One region of the Geopseudomonas guangdongensis genome, then DNA from elsewhere that is predicted to be linked to it. Evidence: predicted binding sites of a transcription regulator. Region 1 holds the regulator's gene; each other region holds the start of a gene.
What was found. Region 1 encodes sigma-54, which starts transcription at its own class of promoters, with help from an activator protein. Its sites were predicted from a motif close to ANTGGCATNNANNTTGCTNT; they were not measured.
Positions count from the first base shown of each region.

Region 2: the regulator sigma-54 is predicted to act here: its motif matches at 1,886-1,905, upstream of glnA (type I glutamate--ammonia ligase).
Region 3: the regulator sigma-54 is predicted to act here: its motif matches at 1,635-1,654, upstream of BLU22_RS12140 (TorF family putative porin).

Region 1 is NZ_LT629780.1:131,304-134,575, reverse strand. Features, by position in the region: gene ptsN (PTS IIA-like nitrogen regulatory protein PtsN) at 1-193, opposite strand, end outside; gene hpf (ribosome hibernation-promoting factor, HPF/YfiA family) at 214-522, opposite strand; gene BLU22_RS00700 (RNA polymerase factor sigma-54) at 596-2,089, opposite strand; gene lptB (LPS export ABC transporter ATP-binding protein) at 2,250-2,975, opposite strand; gene lptA (lipopolysaccharide transport periplasmic protein LptA) at 2,972-3,272, opposite strand, start outside.
Region 2 is NZ_LT629780.1:488,712-491,983, reverse strand. Features, by position in the region: gene BLU22_RS02460 (DUF4124 domain-containing protein) at 1-172, opposite strand, end outside; gene glnA (type I glutamate--ammonia ligase) at 384-1,790, opposite strand; gene thiI (tRNA uracil 4-sulfurtransferase ThiI) at 2,123-3,272, shown strand, end outside.
Region 3 is NZ_LT629780.1:2,572,001-2,575,272, reverse strand. Features, by position in the region: gene BLU22_RS12155 (hypothetical protein) at 1-22, opposite strand, end outside; gene BLU22_RS12150 (DUF3087 domain-containing protein) at 274-801, shown strand; gene BLU22_RS12145 (hypothetical protein) at 883-1,425, opposite strand; gene BLU22_RS12140 (TorF family putative porin) at 1,739-2,467, shown strand; gene BLU22_RS12135 (AEC family transporter) at 2,901-3,272, opposite strand, start outside.

The DNA of each region.
Region 1 (3,272 bases):
CGATACCATTGCCGAAGCCGGTGGAGCCGAGCTTTTCGCGGGCGACCAGGCTTTCGAAGATGTCATGTGCGTCGAGCCCGGGAATATCCCGGGCCACGAGGTTGGCGATCTGCTCGAGAACGCGTTTTTTGCTGCCACCCGGCACGTTCACCTGGGAACGGCCGGGGGTCAGGATGTGCTCTAGTCGGATCATCGGAGAGTAGTGGCGAGTGGTCAGCGGGCGGCAGTACCCTGCTCGCGAGCGATCTGCTTTTCCTTGTGCTTGATCAGTTGACGATCAAGTTTGTCGGCGAGCAAATCGATGGCGGCGTACATATCTTCGTGCTCGGCATTGGCAACCACTTCGCCGCCGGCAATGTGCAGAGTCGCTTCGATTTTCTGCTTCAGTTTCTCCACCTGCATGATCACCTGAACATTGGTGATCTTGTCAAAATGGCGCGCCAGTCGGTCGAATTTCTCGTGGACATAGTCGCGCAGGGCGTCGGTCACTTCCAGGTGTTGGCCACTGATATTGACTTGCATACCGCTTCTCCTTATTGCCGCATAACCGGCAGGTCGATGTACCTGCCGTGGAATGTCTTTTCTTGTGATCTTCTCACACCAGGCGCTTGCGCTCGCTAGAGGGGGCAATTCCCAGTGATTCCCGATACTTGGCTATGGTCCTGCGTGCCACCTGAATTCCCTGTGCCTCCAGTAAACCAGCGATCTTGCTGTCGCTCAATGGCTTTTTGGGATTTTCCGCGGCAACCAGCTTTTTGATGATGGCGCGGATCGCGGTGGAGGAGCATTCGCCGCCTTCGGTGGTGCTGACATGGCTGGAAAAGAAGTATTTGAGTTCGAAAATGCCCCGTGGCGTATGCATGTATTTCTGCGTGGTGACCCGCGAGATGGTCGACTCGTGCATGCCCACCGCTTCGGCGATGTCGTGCAGAACCAGCGGCTTCATGGCCTCCTCGCCGTATTCGAGGAAGCCGCGCTGCTGGGTGACGATCTCGCTGGCGACTTTCATCAGCGTCTCGTTGCGGCTGAGCAGGCTCTTGATGAACCAGCGAGCCTCCTGCAGCTGGTTGCGCATGAAGATGTTGTCGGCGCTGGAGTCGGCGCGGCGCACCAGACCGGCATAGTGCGGGTTGACTCGCAGGCGCGGCATGGCGTCGGGATTGAGCTCGACCAGCCAGCGCTCGTTGTCCTTGCGCACGATCACGTCGGGGACCACGTATTCCGCTTCGCTGGACTCGATCTGCGCGCCGGGGCGCGGATGCAGGCGCTGGATCAGTTCGATCACCTGGCGTAGGTCGTCTTCCTTGATCCGCAGGCGGCGCATCAGCTGGGCATAGTCGCGGCTGCCAAGCAGGTCGAGGTGCTCGCGCGCCACGCGCTGCGCCTCCTCCAGCCAGGGCGTGCCGGCCGGCAGTTGCTTGAGCTGCAGCAGCAGGCATTCGCTGAGGTCGCGCGCGCCGATGCCCAGCGGCTCGAATTGCTGCACGCGGTGCAGGACCATTTCCACTTCGTCCAGCTCGATGCCCAGTTCCGGGTCGAGGGAGTCGAGGATCTCCTCGAGGGTTTCCTCCAGGTATCCATCGGTATTGATGGCATCGATGATCGACATCGCGATCAGTCGGTCGCTGTCGCTCATCGGCGAGAGATTGAGTTGCCAGAGCAGGTGGCTCTGCAGGCTTTCGCCGGAGGAGGTGCGGGCGGTGAAGTCCCAGTCGTCGTCATCGCTGGCCGGCAGGCTGCTGGCGCTGGTCTGGTAGATGTCTTCCCAGGCGGTATCAACCGGCAGCTCGCTGGGAATCCGCTCGCCCCACTGGTCGGCTTCGTCGAGGCTGTCGGGGGTGCGCTCGCTGTGGTTGGTGCTGCTGTCGTGAGCGCCGAGGCTGGGACTCGACTCTTTTTCCGCCAGCGGGTCATTGTTGTCGAAGTCGTCGCCGTCTTCCTGGCGTTCGAGCATCGGGTTGGAGTCGAGGGCTTCCTGGATTTCCTGCTGCAGGTCGAGGGTCGACAATTGCAGCAGGCGAATGGCTTGTTGCAGCTGCGGAGTCATCGTCAGCTGCTGGCCCATCTTGAGGACTAGCGAGTGTTTCATGCCGGGAATGTGCCCTTGGGGTCTGCCGGCGCGGCTGCGCCGTCCACTGCCGGACGCCGAGGCGCCGCTATTTAGCAAATTATATGCCCAGCAGGGGCTTGCTTGCCTAGGGTGCGCCCATGGCTGCGGGTGCCCGGCGTCCTTGCCAGGCCGCCAGGCTTCAGAGACGGAACTCGTGACCGAGGTAGACGTCCTTGACCAGCTGGTTGGCGAGGATGCTCTCGGCGTCGCCTTCGGCGATCAGCTGGCCGGCGTTGACGATGTAGGCGGTCTCGCATATATCCAGGGTTTCGCGCACGTTGTGGTCGGTGATCAGCACGCCGATGCCGCGATTCTTCAGGTGATGGATGATCTGCTTGATGTCGCCGACCGAGATCGGATCGACCCCGGCGAAGGGTTCGTCGAGGAGGATGAACTTCGGATTGCTGGCCAGGGCACGGGCGATTTCCACGCGGCGCCGTTCGCCGCCGGACAGGCTCATGCCGAGGTTGTCGCGAATATGGCTGATGTGGAATTCCTGCAGCAGATCCTCCAGCGCCGCGCGGCGCGCTGCGCGGTCGAGATCCTTGCGGGTTTCGAGGATCGCCAGGATGTTGTCGGCCACCGTCAGCTTGCGGAAGATCGATGCTTCCTGGGGCAGGTAGCCGATGCCGGCGCGGGCGCGGCCGTGCATCGGCAGCTGGGTGACGTCCTGCTCGTCGATCAGTACGCGGCCCTGATCGGCGCGCACCAGGCCGACGATCATGTAGAAACAGGTGGTCTTGCCGGCGCCGTTGGGGCCAAGCAGGCCGACGATCTGTCCGCTGTCGATCGACAGGCTGACGTCGCGGACGACCTGTCGACCCTTGTAGCTCTTGGCCAGGTGCTGGGCGGTCAGGGTGCTCATGGCGCGCTCTGCTCCTCGGTCTTCTTGCGCGGCTGGATCACCATGTCGATGCGCGGACGCGGCGTGCTGAGATTGCTGCCGGTGGCGCGGCCGGCGTTGACGATCTGGCGGCGGGTGTCGTAGACGATCTTCTCGCCCTCGAAGGTGTTGCCTTCCTGTACCACCTTGGCCTGGTCGATCAGCACGATGCGCTCGTTGGCGGCGAAGTACTGGATGGTCAGGCCATAGGCCTGGACCAGCTGCTTGTTTTCGGCCGGCTGCTGCTCGTAGTAGGCCGGCTTGCCCACCGAGGTGAAC
Region 2 (3,272 bases), 360 kb from region 1:
CGGTGGTCTGCGGGCTGTCCATGCGGTTGTCGGCGGGCAGCTCGACGCGGCTGGCGCCGGGCAGCGGGCGGTCGCTGAACACCGGGTTGCCCTGGGCGTCGGTGGAGCGGTAGATCTCGGCGCTGGCCGGCAGGGCGCAGGCGAGCAGCAGGCAGAGTGCGGGCAGGCGCATCGGGCGTTCCTCCTAGGTGCGGAGGAGCAGCCTTGCACCTTGCCGGCACGTCCGGCAAGCCTGCGCCGTACGCTCTGTGGGCAAGGCCGCAAAGCCTGCGCGGCCGCTGCCCGGACGAACGTGCGGCGCTTCTGCGAGCCGGGGTTGCGCCGGCCCGGAAACGAAGAGGCCTCCCATCGGGAGGCCTCTCTGGCATGCCGTTACGGCGGGCTTAGCAGCTGTAGTACAGGTCGTACTCCAGCGGGTGGACGAAGGTGCGCACCTTGATTTCCTCGGCGGACTTCAGCTCGATGAAGGCGTCCAGGAAGTCCTTGGTGAACACGCCGCCCTTGAGCAGGAACTCGTGGTCGGCTTCCAGGGCCTCCAGGGCCTCCTTCAGGCTGCCGCAGACCTGCGGGATCTGCTTGGCCTCTTCCGGCGGCAGGTCGTACAGGTTCTTGTCGGCGGCATCGCCCGGGTGGATCTTGTTCTGGATGCCGTCGAGACCGGCCATCAGCAGGGCGGCGAAGGCCAGGTACGGGTTGGCTGCCGGGTCCGGGAAGCGCGCCTCGATGCGGCGGCCTTTCGGGCTGGCCACGTAGGGGATGCGGATCGATGCGGAGCGGTTGCGTGCCGAGTAGGCCAGCATCACCGGCGCCTCGAAGCCCGGGACCAGACGCTTGTAGGAGTTGGTCGACGGGTTGGTCAGGGCGTTCAGCGCCTTGCCGTGCTTGATGATGCCGCCGATGAAGTACAGGGCGGTATCGGACAGGCCGGCATAGCCTTCGCCGGCGAAGGTGTTCTTGCCGTCTTTGGCGATCGACATGTGCACGTGCATGCCGGAGCCGTTGTCACCGTACAGCGGCTTGGGCATGAAGGTGGCGGTCTTGCCGTAGGCTTCGGCGACGTTGTGCACGCAGTACTTGAGGGTCTGCACTTCGTCGGCCTTGGCGACCAGGGTGTTGAACTTCACACCGATCTCGTTCTGCGCGCCGGCCACTTCGTGGTGGTGCACCTCGACGATCTGGCCCATTTCCTCCAGCGCGTTGCACATGGCGGTACGGATCTCGTGGTCCGGATCGCTCGGCGGGGTCGGCAGGTAGCCGCCCTTGACCGCGATGCGGTGGCCGTTGTTGCCCTGACGGCCGTCGACGTCGGCGTCGCTGCTCCAGGCGGCCTGCTCGGAGAAGATCTTGAACATCGAGCCGGACATGTCCGACTTGTACTTCACCGAGTCGAAGATGAAGAACTCGGGCTCGGGGCCGGCGAACACGGTGTCGCCGATGCCGGTGGACTTGAGGTATTCCTCGGCGCGCTTGGCGATGGCGCGCGGGTCGCGGTCGTAGCCCTGCATGGTGGACGGCTCGATCACGTCGCAGACCAGGATCAGGGTCGGCTCCTCGGTGAAGGGGTCCATCACCGCGGTGGCGTCGTCGGGCAGCAGGATCATGTCGGAGGCTTCGATGCCCTTCCAGCCGGCCAGGGAGGAGCCGTCGAACATCTTGCCGAACTCGAAGAAGTCCTCGTCGGCATCGCGCGCCGGCATGGTGATGTGGTGCTGCTGGCCGCGGATATCGGTGAAGCGCAGATCAATCCACTTTGCGCTGTGTTCTTGGATCAGTTGCAGTGCCTTCGACATGCTGTCCTCCAGGGGTACTCGTGGGCGGTCAGGGCGCCCGGTAGAATCGGTTGGCTCCGGGCGTGACGCCCGCCGGAAAAGTTGTCCCGTTTGAATAAGCAAGCAGCGTGCCAGTGCCCGCCAATGGACGCCGGGTGCGGGAAAATGCGGCTTTTCCGGGCGTTGCCTTGCGCGGGCGCCAGCATCCTGCACCAAGCCTGTGCTTTCAAGGGTTGCACTGAAACATTTTGGTGCGCTTTTGCCTTCGCGCGGAAAACTGCTCAAGAGTTGAGCAGTTTTCCGCTATACTCTGCGCCCCCTTTTTCAGGCTACGCCCCCGTCCAGTTCATTACATGAAAGTCATCGTCAAACCTTTCGCCGAGATCACCATCAAGAGTCGTCCGGTGCGCAAGCAGTTCATCCGCCAGCTGGCGAAGAACATCCGTGCGGTACTCAAGGATCTCGACCCCGAACTGGACGTACAGGGCGAGTGGGACAACATCGAGCTGCAGACCCGCGTCGACGAGCCCCGCCGGCTGGCCGAGATGCTCGAACGCCTGCGCTGCACGCCGGGCATCGCCCACTGCCTGGAGGTCCACGAGTACCCGCTGGGCGACTTCGACGACATCTTCGACAAGTGCCGGCACCACTTCGGTGCGCAGCTGGCCGGCAAGGTCTTCGCGGTGCGCTGCAAGCGCTCCGGCAAGCACGCCTTCTCCTCGGTGGACGTCGCCACCCATGTCGGCAGCCGCCTGCGCCGCGAGTGCGGCGCCGCCGGCATCGACCTCAAGCAGCCGGAGATCGAGGTGCGCTTCGAGGTGCGCTACGACCGCCTGCTGATCGAGCACGCCCGCCACACCGGCATGGGCGGCTACCCGCTCGGCTCGCTGGAGCAGGCCCTGGTGCTGATGAGCGGCGGCTTCGACTCCACCGTGGCCGCCTGGCAGATGATGCGTCGCGGCCTGCTCACCCACTTCTGCTTCTTCAACCTCGGCGGGCGCGCCCACGAGCTGGGGGTGATGGAAGTCGCCCACTACCTGTGGGAGAAGTTCGGCCGCTCGCACCGCGTGCTGTTCGTCAGCGTGCCGTTCGAGGAAGTGGTCGGCGAGATCCTCGGCAAGGTCGACAACAGCCAGATGGGCGTGGTGCTCAAGCGCATGATGCTGCGCGCCGCCTCGCGCGTCGCCGAAGAGCTGCGCATCGACGCGCTGGTCACCGGCGAGGCGATCTCCCAAGTGTCCAGCCAGACCCTGCCCAATCTCTCGGTGATCGATTCGGTGACCGACACCCTGGTGCTGCGCCCGCTGATCGCCAGCCACAAGCAGGACATCATCGACACCGCCGAACGCATCGGCACCGCCGCCTTCGCCAAGAACATGCCCGAATACTGCGGGGTCATCTCGGTCAACCCGACCACCCGCGCCAAGCGCTACCGCATCGAGCACGAGGAAGCGCAGTTCGACATGGCGATCCTCGACCGCGCCCTGGAGCGCGCGCGCAAGG
Region 3 (3,272 bases), 750 kb from region 1:
CCCAATACTGCGGAACGATCAATTGCCACACCTCCGTTCTTATTGTTATCGGCCGGGCGCGCCGCATAGGGCGCCCGGCAGTGGCGATCATAGGCACAGGGCGAATCCCCGGCCAAGGCCGGCGCGGCGCCCCGCGGCGAAGGTCGAACAAGGGCCCGACAGGCGCAGGCCCGCCGCGGCAGGCAATTGCCCGGGGCGATGGTGTTGCCGGGCGCGGCCAGCGGCGATAATGCCCGCCGTCCCCACCGCTCACGCAAGGAGCCCCATCGCATGATGTTCGAGATCCAGCCGTTCAACCCGGAGGAGTACCGCCGGCAGACGCGCCGCAGCGCGCTGATCGTCATCCTGATCTTCGCCCTGCTGGCCATGTCGCTGGCCATGCTGGCGGTGTCGCTGTTCGGCGAGCCGGGCGGCGACAACTTCCGCTGGAACCTCGGCGGAGTGCTCGCCGGGCTGCTGCTGACCGTCGCGGTGGTGCGCACGCAGCTCTGGTCGCAGCCCTGGATGGCAGCGGCGGTCTACGGCTGGCAGCTCAAGCGCAACCTGATGCGCATCACCAACGTCATGCACCACGTCAGCGCCGGCGTGCAGGCCGGCGAGCCGAGCGCCATGAAGCTGCTGCGCTTCTATCACCTGGGAGTGACGCAGATGCACCGCCTGGACGGCAACAGCAGCGGCCTCGGGCCGCTGGTGCGGGAGATCGACCAGCTCCGGGAAGCCATGGAAGCCCGCGGCCTGGACATCGAGCAGACCCGCCTGGACCCCGCCTGGTTCGAGCAGCTCAAGAAGGCCGGCGCGTAACGCCGGCGCCGGCCGGCTCGCCCGTCACGGGCGGCCGGCTGTGCGGCCCGTTGCAGGCCGCAGACTCGCGAACGGCGCGGCTCAGCCGTCCTCGCCGTCGCCCTCGGCGCTCAGCCGGCTCTCGTAGGCCGGCGCGGCGTAGATACCGATCTCCAGCGCCAGCTCCAGCACCCGGGGCAGGTCCTCGGCATAGACCAGCACGGCCTGCAGCTCGTCGTCCAGCGGCTCGCTGAAGTCCACCAGCACATAGCCGCCCTTCTCCGGGTACAGACTGCCCAGCTGCACCTGGATGCGCCGCAGGGCGGTGAGCAGGTCGGTCTTGGTCAGGTCGCGCGCCTTGAGCACGAAGGCCACCTGCGGCCCGAAGGACTCGACGATGTGCGCAAACAGCTCGTCCGCCCGATCGGCCTGGAACAGCACGGTGTCCGGCAGGCTGCCGACCACCACCCACTCGCCCAGCGGGATCGGGAAGCTGTCGTCGTAATTGACGTCCGGGTTGGCCGCGAGGAAGGCCTGCGGATCGGCGTAGGCCTGCTCGGCCTCGGCGGCGATGCGCTGGATATCCTCGTCGCGCATGCAGCCCGAGCTGATCAGGGTGATCAATTCCACCAGTTGTTCTTTCATCGCAAGACTCCTGCCATGCGGGTTCGTTCGGACGCTCATTGTGGCCGATGCCCGCGACGCTCGATAGCCGCCGCGAGCGCCAGCGCCTGCCCGCAAACGGCTCGCCCGCGCACCAGGGTGGCGCCAGGCGCCCGCCCATCCGCCCCGAACGGCGCTGCAGAGCCGCCCATACCGTCAGGCAACCTATTGATTCAAAAGGACTTTTAAAAACTGGCAAGGTAAATGCTATGAGCACTCCGCCCATTCAATGCAGCGGCCATGACCCTGCAGCGGGAAGGTCCCGCCCGATCTCGCACCACAAGGAGTAGTACCCATGCTCAAGCAACTGACCCTCGCCCTCTCCGCCGCCGGCGCCGTCGCCTGCAGCACCTTCGCCGCCGCCGAAACCGTGGCCAGCCCGCTCGGCAACTTCGACGTCAGCATGAACGTCGCCCTGACCAGCGATTACATCTTCCGCGGCATTTCCCAGACCCAGGGCGATCCGGCGATCCAGGGCGGGCTGGATGTGGCCCACGAGAGCGGCCTGTACATCGGCACCTGGGCCTCCAACGTCGACTTCGGCGGCGAGGCCTCGATGGAGCTCGACTACTACGCCGGCTTCACCAGCAACATCACCGAGGACATCGCCTACGACCTCGGCTGGATCAAGTACGAATACCCGGGCGACGGCGACGAGGACCTGAACTTCAGCGAGTACTACGCCAGCCTGTCGGCCTACGGCGCGACCCTCGGCGCGGCCTACTCCAACGACCTCGCCGGCCGCGACAGCACCCTGTACACCTATGTAGGCTACGAATACACCCTGCCCTACGAGATCGGTCTGGCCCTGCACTACGGCAACTACGACTTCAAGGACCCCACCTTCGGCAACGAGGACTCCTACAACGACTGGTCGATCGGTCTGAGCAAGACCCTCGCCGGTCTCGACGTCGGCCTGACCTACAGCGACACCGACCTCAAGGGCAGCGACTGCGCCGCCTTCGCCGGCAAGAAGGACTTCTGCGACGCCAACTTCACCGTCTCGGTCAGCAAGACCCTGTAAGCCCCGGGCCATATTCAGGGGGAAGGCCGCCACACCTTCCCCCTGCCACAGGCCAGCCGATTAACGGCACGGCACCCGGACGGATGCCCCGCCCGCTCTGCACCGGGCCCAGGCCGTCACCAGACCGCGCCGCCGGAGCCACCCCGGACCGCCGTACATCTCTTGCAGCACAAACGCCCATGCCCGCGCCGGCAAAGCCATCTAGAGTAAGCGACAGCCAGTAGATGGTTAATCGAACCACCTTTGCTACCATGCGCCGCCAAACGAGGGCGGATTGCAGGCGATCTTCCGGCACAGCCCCCGGCAACAACAATAAAAGGCCCAGGCAATGCTCAAATTCAAAGCGAAATGGCGGCAAGCCGCCTTGGCGATCTTCGCCATCACCCTGCTGCTGGTACTGCCCAACCTGACCCGACTGGTCAACTGAGACGCCTCAGCGTCCCACCGCCGGCAGCCACCAGGCCAGCAACAGCGGCAACAGCACGAACGACAGCAGGGTCGAGCACATGACCAGACTCGCCACCGCCTCCGGCGAGCGGTTGGCGCGTACCGCGAACAGGTAGTTGAACACCGCCACCGGCATCGCCGACTGCAGCACCAGCACGCCCTGCGCCAGCAGCGGCAGATCCAGCGCCACCGCTACCGCCCAGCCGATGGCCGCACCGCAGAGAATCCGCAACGCGCCCAGCAGAACCCCCGCACCGACGTGACGCAGGCGGATGCTGGCCAGCGACACGCCCAGGGTCACCAGCATCATCGGAATCGACAGCCCGCCCAGCAGGTTGACGGTATTGGCCAGCCAGCG